DNA from 3 places in the Comamonas sp. B-9 genome. Region 2 is predicted to be linked to each of the others. Evidence: predicted binding sites of a transcription regulator. Region 2 holds the regulator's gene; each other region holds the start of a gene.
The links. The regulator sigma-54, encoded in region 2, starts transcription at its own class of promoters, with help from an activator protein. The targets are predictions, from matches to a motif close to TGGCANGNAANCTGCTTT.
Positions count from the first base shown of each region.

Region 1: H928_RS0109435 (urease accessory protein UreD) is a predicted target of sigma-54. The motif match lies at 1,296-1,313, and genes of this name have one in related genera.
Region 3: H928_RS0119495 (CmpA/NrtA family ABC transporter substrate-binding protein) is a predicted target of sigma-54. The motif match lies at 1,154-1,171, and genes of this name have one in related genera.

Region 1 is NZ_KE148546.1:39,693-41,954, reverse strand. Features, by position in the region: gene H928_RS0109440 (SCO family protein) at 1-337, shown strand, start outside; gene H928_RS0109435 (urease accessory protein UreD) at 376-1,206, opposite strand; gene H928_RS0109430 (urease subunit gamma) at 1,468-1,770, shown strand; gene H928_RS0109425 (HupE/UreJ family protein) at 1,805-2,262, shown strand, end outside.
Region 2 is NZ_APCR01000297.1:11,346-13,607, forward strand. Features, by position in the region: gene H928_RS0102330 (aspartyl/asparaginyl beta-hydroxylase domain-containing protein) at 1-202, shown strand, start outside; gene H928_RS0102335 (RNA polymerase factor sigma-54) at 276-1,883, opposite strand; gene lptB (LPS export ABC transporter ATP-binding protein) at 1,989-2,262, opposite strand, start outside.
Region 3 is NZ_KE148641.1:4,995-7,256, reverse strand. Features, by position in the region: gene H928_RS0119500 (nitrate regulatory protein) at 1-1,016, shown strand, start outside; gene H928_RS0119495 (CmpA/NrtA family ABC transporter substrate-binding protein) at 1,326-2,262, shown strand, end outside.

The sequences.
Region 1 (2,262 bases), on a different contig from region 2:
GCAAAAGCTCGGCGCCAAGGGTGACAAGCTGCAGGTGATCTTTGCCTCGGTCGATCCTGCCCGCGACACGCCCGAGATTCTGCAGGCCTACCTGGCCAACTTTGACCCCAGCTTTCTGGCGCTGCGCGGCAGCGACGAGGAAACGGCCAAGATGGCCAAGGACTTCAAGGTTTACTACAAGCGGGTCGAGGGCCAGACCCCGGGCAGCTACACGATGGACCATACCGCGGGCGACTACATCTTCGACCCGGAAGGCCGCCTGCGTCTGTACAGCCGCTATGGCACGCCAGTCGATACCCTGGCCAAGGACATTGAGCAGCTGATCGACGGCGCTTAAGCGCTTACACGCTTAACAGCGCAGGGCAAGCGCTGCACTCACATCGACCAGATACGCGGCCGCTGCGCCGGCAAGCCCCAGAGGCTGCTGCGCCAATGGCCCCAGACCGTCTTCCACAGCTGCATAGCGGGCTCCACCACGGGCGCCAGACCACGCAGCACCAGCATATGCTCGTTCGGTGCAGTCACGCCCGCGATCACCTCTGCAGGCGCGGCTTCCAGCAACAGTTGGGTGCTCTCCAGCAGCGCTTCGCGTTGCGCGCGGGTGATCGGCGAGCCGCTGGCATAGAGCAGGCTGCCCATGCAGCGCTGGCCCGCCAGGCCCAGCTGGCCGTTGAGCAGCAACTCATCATCGGCCCGGATGCGGCCCCGTTCCAGAAAATGCCCCGGCCAGGCGATGTGCTGTGAAAACACGCCCTGGGTAAAGGGCTGACCGGCCAGCGGCAGGCCCAGCGCGGTGATGTCCCAGGTCAGCAGCCCGGCTCCCGGTGCCAGCGCCATCTGCAGCTCATTGGCCGCGTCGCAGGCATTGTAGGCAATGGCCTCCAGCGGCAGCCATTCCAGCCGGGCGCCGGCCTGCAGCTTAAGGCGGGTGCGCTGCAAGGCCGGCTGGCCATTGCTTTTGTAAAAGCGCGTCGCGCCCGGCGTGGTGATGAGGGCATGGGCCCCTGCCGCCACCTCGACCGAGATATCCAGCACATCGCCCCCCACCAGGCCGCCGGGCGGGTGCACCAGCACGTTGTGGCAAATGCCTGGGCCTTCGGGGTAGAGGCTTTTGAGAATGCGCAGCGGGCCATCGTGGCTGAACTGCACCGAGGTCTTGCCGGCTTGCTGGCCGTAGCGCAGGTCTAGTTGGGCATGCCAGCTCATGGCTGCGGCTGGTGCTGAATGCCCGCTGGCCAGCAGGGCCCAAGGGCCGGGATCGGAGGTGAGTAGGGTGCACAAGACATGGCTGGGGTTTTGCAAGCCACGTGCCAGGAACTGCACCGCCCTGGGGTGCTGGCTGTGCTGAATTGGTGCATGCACGGCAGGTCTGCATGCTTGTGGTGCAAGGATCAGAGGATGCAGCACGGAAAGCGTGCATGCCCTGCCGCTGCAGCCCCTTGGCATGTGCCTTGCTTTGCACTAGGTATGGAACTGACACCTCGCGAAAAAGACAAGCTGCTGATCTTTACCGCCGCCTTGCTGGCCGAGCGGCGCCTGGCCCGGGGGCTCAAGCTGAACTACCCCGAGGCGGTGGCGCTGATCAGCGCCTTTGTGATGGAGGGCGCGCGCGATGGCAAAACGGTTGCCCAGCTGATGAGCGCTGGCCGCACGGTGCTCAAGCGCGCCGATGTGATGGAGGGCATCCCCGAGATGATTGCCGATATCCAGATCGAGGCGACCTTTCCCGATGGCACCAAGCTCGTCACCGTGCATGAGCCCATTGTCTGAATCCCCATCTTTTCCCTTGCGCAAGCCTAGCACCATGAACTTCAAGAAACTCTCTGCCACCGTGGCGGCTGCCGCTGCCGCTGCCGCCTTGCCGCTGTCCGCACTCGCCCATGTAGGCAGCGACGGCGGCGGCCACCATGGCTTTTTGAGCAGCTTCGGACATGCCTTTGCCCACCCGTTTACCGGCGCGGACCATATGGCGGCGATGCTGGCCGTGGGCGCCTGGAGTGCGCTGACGGTGACGCCTGCCTGGCGCGCACCGGCCGCCTTTGTGGCCCTGCTGGTGGCGGGGGCGCTGGCAGGTTTTGCCGGTCTGTGGGTGCCCGGCGTGGAGCCGATGATTGCCGCATCGGTGCTGGTGCTAGGCCTGCTGGTGGCGGTGCAAAAGCAGATGCCCTGGGTGCTGGCCGCTGCGCTCGCCGGGGTGTTTGCGTTTTTCCATGGCGCGGCCCACGGCTTTGAGCTGGCGGCCGATTCTGCGCTGGCATCGGC
Region 2 (2,262 bases):
GCATGTGGTGGCTGCCGCCAGCTCGCCCAACAACGAAGGTGATCCGCGCGGCTTCATCAGCCGCATCTTCAAGATCTCGTTCTACATGGGCCAGTACCGCCGCCGCTTCAAGGCCTGGAACAAGACGGCCTACAAGTTCACCAAGTTCGGCCTGATGCTCGCCGCTCTGGCCTTGTTCATCTGGTGGCTGTGGCCGAAGTAAATCGGCAGCTTCCACAAGCGAAAACCGCAGTGCCCAGGCAGCTGCGGTTTTTTTATGGTGGCTGAGACTTTGGCTACAGCGCCTTGCGCAAGCTGGCGGGCGGGATGCGCATGGCCTCGCGGTACTTGGCCACCGTGCGGCGCGCGCATTCAATGCCCTGGGCCTGCAGCAGATCGGCGATTTTTGCATCCGACAGCGGCTTCTTCGCGCTTTCCTCGTCCAGCAGCTGCTTGATCAGCGCCTTCACGGCCGTGCTCGACGCACTGCCCCCGGTCTCGGTGCCCAAGCCCGAGCCAAAGAAGTACTTGAGCTCAAACGTGCCCTGGGGCGTGGCCATGTACTTGGCCGTGGTCACGCGGCTGATGGTGGATTCATGCAGGCCCAGCTCATCGGCAATCTCGCGCAGCACCATGGGGCGCATCGCCAGCTCGCCATGCACAAAGAAATTGCGCTGGCGCTCGACGATGGCCTGCGAGACGCGCAAGATGGTGTCAAAGCGCTGCTGGATGTTCTTGATGAACCAGCGCGCCTCCTGCAGCCGCTGCTGCAGTGCGCCATGGCCTTCGCTGCCCTTGTGGCTGCGCAAGGCATTGGCGTAGACATCCTGCACGCGCAGGCGCGGCATCACCTCGGCATTGAGCTGCACGCTGAAACCGGGCACCGGCAGGCCGCGCTCATTGCTGGGTCGCACGATGACATCGGGGATGATGGTGTTGCGGTCCACATCGGCATAGGGCCGGCCGGGGCGGGGTTCGAGCTTGGCGATCAGCGCCAGCGCGCTGCGCACCGCCGCCTCGTTACAGCCGGTCAGCTGCACCAGCTTGCGCACATCACGGCGCGCCAGCAGATCAAGGGACTCCTGGCAGACCAGCAAGGCAGTCTCCAGCGCCAGCGCATCGGCCTCGGGCGTGTCCGAGCCCTCTTCATCCAACAGGCGCTGCTGGGCCTTGATCTGCAGCTGCATGCATTCTGACAGGTTGCGCGCGCCCACACCAATCGGCTCCAGGCTTTGCAGCAAGCGCAGCGCCACGGTCAGGTGGTGCAGCAGCGCCTCGTAGCGCTCGGGGTCCGAAGCATCGCCAAAGCTTTGCGCGAGCTCGGCCAGCGTTTCTTCGAGGTAGCCGTCGTCGTTCAGCGATTCGATCAGAAAGTAGAGCGCGGCCCGGTCTTCCTGGCACAGGCGCAGCGACAAGGCCTGGCGGTGCAGCACATCCTGCAGGCTCAGGTGCTCGCTGCGGCGGTCGGACATCGGCGTCTCGTCGTCGTCATCGCCTGCGCTGGAGCGGGCGGGCAGATCGCCGCCCCACTCTTCCCAGTCCGATGCCGAATCGCCGGCAGCGGCCTCCGCATCGACGCCGGTTTCCTTGCCCGCAGCAAAATCCAGCGGCTGGTCGGAGGTTCCGGGCTCGAAATCGCTGCTGTTGCTGGTGTCGGCGCTGGCAGCAGTATCGGCAGCCTTGTCGGCTGCGTCTGCAGCTTCGGCAGATTCAGCGGCTTCTTTACCGGCTTCGGCCTCGGGGGCCTCATCGCCCTCGCGCTCCAGAAACGGGTTTTCGTCGAGCATCTGCTCGACTTCCTGCGTCAGCTCCTGCGTGGACAGCTGCAGCAGGCGGATCGACTGCTGCAGCTGGGGCGTCAGGGTCAGGTTCTGCGATACGCGCAGCGACAGCGACGGCATCATGGCTGCGCCTTTGCAGCGGCTGCGGCAGTTGGCAACAGATCAGCCCTACCGGGCCCGCAGCGCAGGTCGGTAGCTTGGCTGGCACGCCCGCCAAGGCGTGCGGTGTCACATACGGAAATGTTCACCCAGATACACCCTCCGGACCTCTGCGTTCTCCACAATCTCTTGCGGCGTCCCGGCGGCCAGCACCTTGCCATCGCTGATGATGCAGGCATGGTCACAGATACCCAGGGTTTCGCGCACATTGTGGTCGGTGATCAGCACACCAATGCCGCGCTCCTTGAGGAAGGCGACAATGCGCTGGATCTCGATCACGGCGATGGGGTCGATGCCGGCGAAGGGCTCATCGAGCAAGATGAAACGGGGCTGGGTGGCCAGC
Region 3 (2,262 bases), on a different contig from region 2:
CCTTGCAAGGCGTGGCGGCCCTGCCTGCGCTGCGCGCCCAGGTGCAGGCCGGGCGGCTCACGCCCCCCGCTTGTACCGATGCCTTTGCGCGCCTGATTGCCGGCTGTCTGTCCGTCGTGTTTGAGGCGGCCGACAGCGCCAACGAGCCCGAGATATCGCGCATGCTGGTGGCCCTGTTTCACCTGATGCAGGGCAAGGAGCTGGCCGGGCAGGAGCGCGCCTGCGGCACCAGCGCCTTTGCCTCAGGCCAGCTGCAGCCCAGTGCCCGGGCGCAGTGGCTGCATTTGATCGAATCGCAGGAGCGCTGTTTTGAGGTGTTTGCCAGCCTGGCTACGCCGCGCGTGCTGGTGCTGTGGCAGGCCCATATGGCGGGCGATACCGACATGGCGGCGGTGGAGCGCATGCGCCGCGTGGCCCATACCGCGAGCGGGGCCAGCCTGAGCCGCAGTTGGAGCGCCGACTGGTTTGCGGCCTGCAGCCACCGGCTCGATGCCTTGCATGGCGTGGAGACCTTGGTCGCCCAGGAGCTGCAGGTGCTGTGCCTGCACAAGCTGCAGGCGCAGGAGCGGGCGCTGGCGGCCTTGCAGGCGCTGCCACCGGGTGCTGAACCTGCCCAAGAGGGCGTAAAGGGCGCAGAGGGCGCCGAGGGCAGCGAAGGCGGCATGGCCTTTTTTGAGGCCTCGGCGCCGCCCGATACCTGGTCGCTCGATGCCGTGGGCGCGCCGGCGCTGGGGCGCGATATCCTGTCGCTGGTGCAGCAGCAATCGCAGCGGCTGCAGACCATGCAAACCCAGATTGATGAAGCCAGGACGGCCCTGCATGAGCGCAAGACCCTGGAGCGCGCCAAGGGCCTGCTGATGGCCCAGCACCAGCTCAGCGAGAGCGATGCCTACCAGCTGCTGCGCCAGACGGCGATGAACCAGAACAAGCGCATGCTGGAGGTGGCCGAGGCCGTGCTGGCAATGGCGGCCTTGGTGCCCCAAGCCCCTGCAGCCCCTGCTGCAACTGAGCGCTAGCAGCTTTCCCCCGCGCACCAAAGCATGGCAGCCGCTGGCCCGCGGGCTGCTGCAATGCACCATTGCAGGGACGCGGGCCGCTGTGTAGCGCCGGCCCAGGTCGCCTCTCCAGAGGGAAGCACTGCAATTTTTTGAATTGGCATGGAATATGCATTGGTCTCCCCAACCAGGCCAAAGGCGGCCTGTTTCCGGTAATCGCGAGTTATTTCGGGACAACGGCGTCCCTTTCCTGACGGTGCAAGCCCTCAGCGAAAGGACGCCGTTTTTTGTTTTTGGAATCTGCAACGCCTTCGATGGAGTTTGACAAGAATGACGATACGCCCCACCCCTGACACCGCCCTGGCGGCAGAGGCTTCGCCCGCTTCTTCGCCGCTGGCAGGCCGCCGCCAGTTCTTGCGCCATGGCGCCCAGGCAGCGGCCGCCACCTTTGTCTACAGCGCGCTGGGCCACCAGGGCGTCTGGGCCGCAGGCTCGGATGCACCGGAGAAAAAAGAGGTCAATATCGGCTTTATCCCGCTGACCGACTGCGCCAGCGTGGTGATGGCCTCGGTGCTGGGCCTGGACCAGAAGTACGGCGTCAAGATCACGCCGACCAAGGAAGCGAGCTGGGCTGGCGTGCGCGACAAGCTGGTCAATGGCGACCTGGACTTTGCCCATGTGCTCTACGGTCTGGTCTACGGCGTGCAGCTGGGCGTGGGCAGCCCGCAAAAGGACATGGCGGTGCTGATGACGCTCAACCGCAATGGCCAGGCGATCACCCTGTCCAAAAAGCTGGCCGACAAGGGCGCTGTGGATGCGGCGTCTCTGGCCAAGCTGATGGGCGCGGAAAAGCGCGAATACACCTTTGCGCAGACCTTCCCCACGGGCACCCATGCGATGTGGCTGTACTACTGGCTGGCGAGCGCGGGCATCCACCCGCTCAAGGATGCGAAAGTGATCACCGTGCCGCCGCCGCAGATGGTGGCCAATATGCGCGTGGGCAATATGGATGGCTTTTGCGTGGGCGAGCCCTGGGGCCACCGCGCGATCATGGATGGCATTGGCATCACGGCCGTCACCACCCAGGACATCTGGCGTGACCACCCGGAAAAGGTGCTGGGCTGCACGCAGGACTTTGTCAGCCGCCACCCCAATGCGGCACGCGCCGTGACCATGGCGATTCTGGAGGCGGGCCGCTGGATCGATGCCAGCCTGCAGAACAAGCAGAAGATGGCCGAGACCATTGCCGGCAAGGCCTATGTGAACA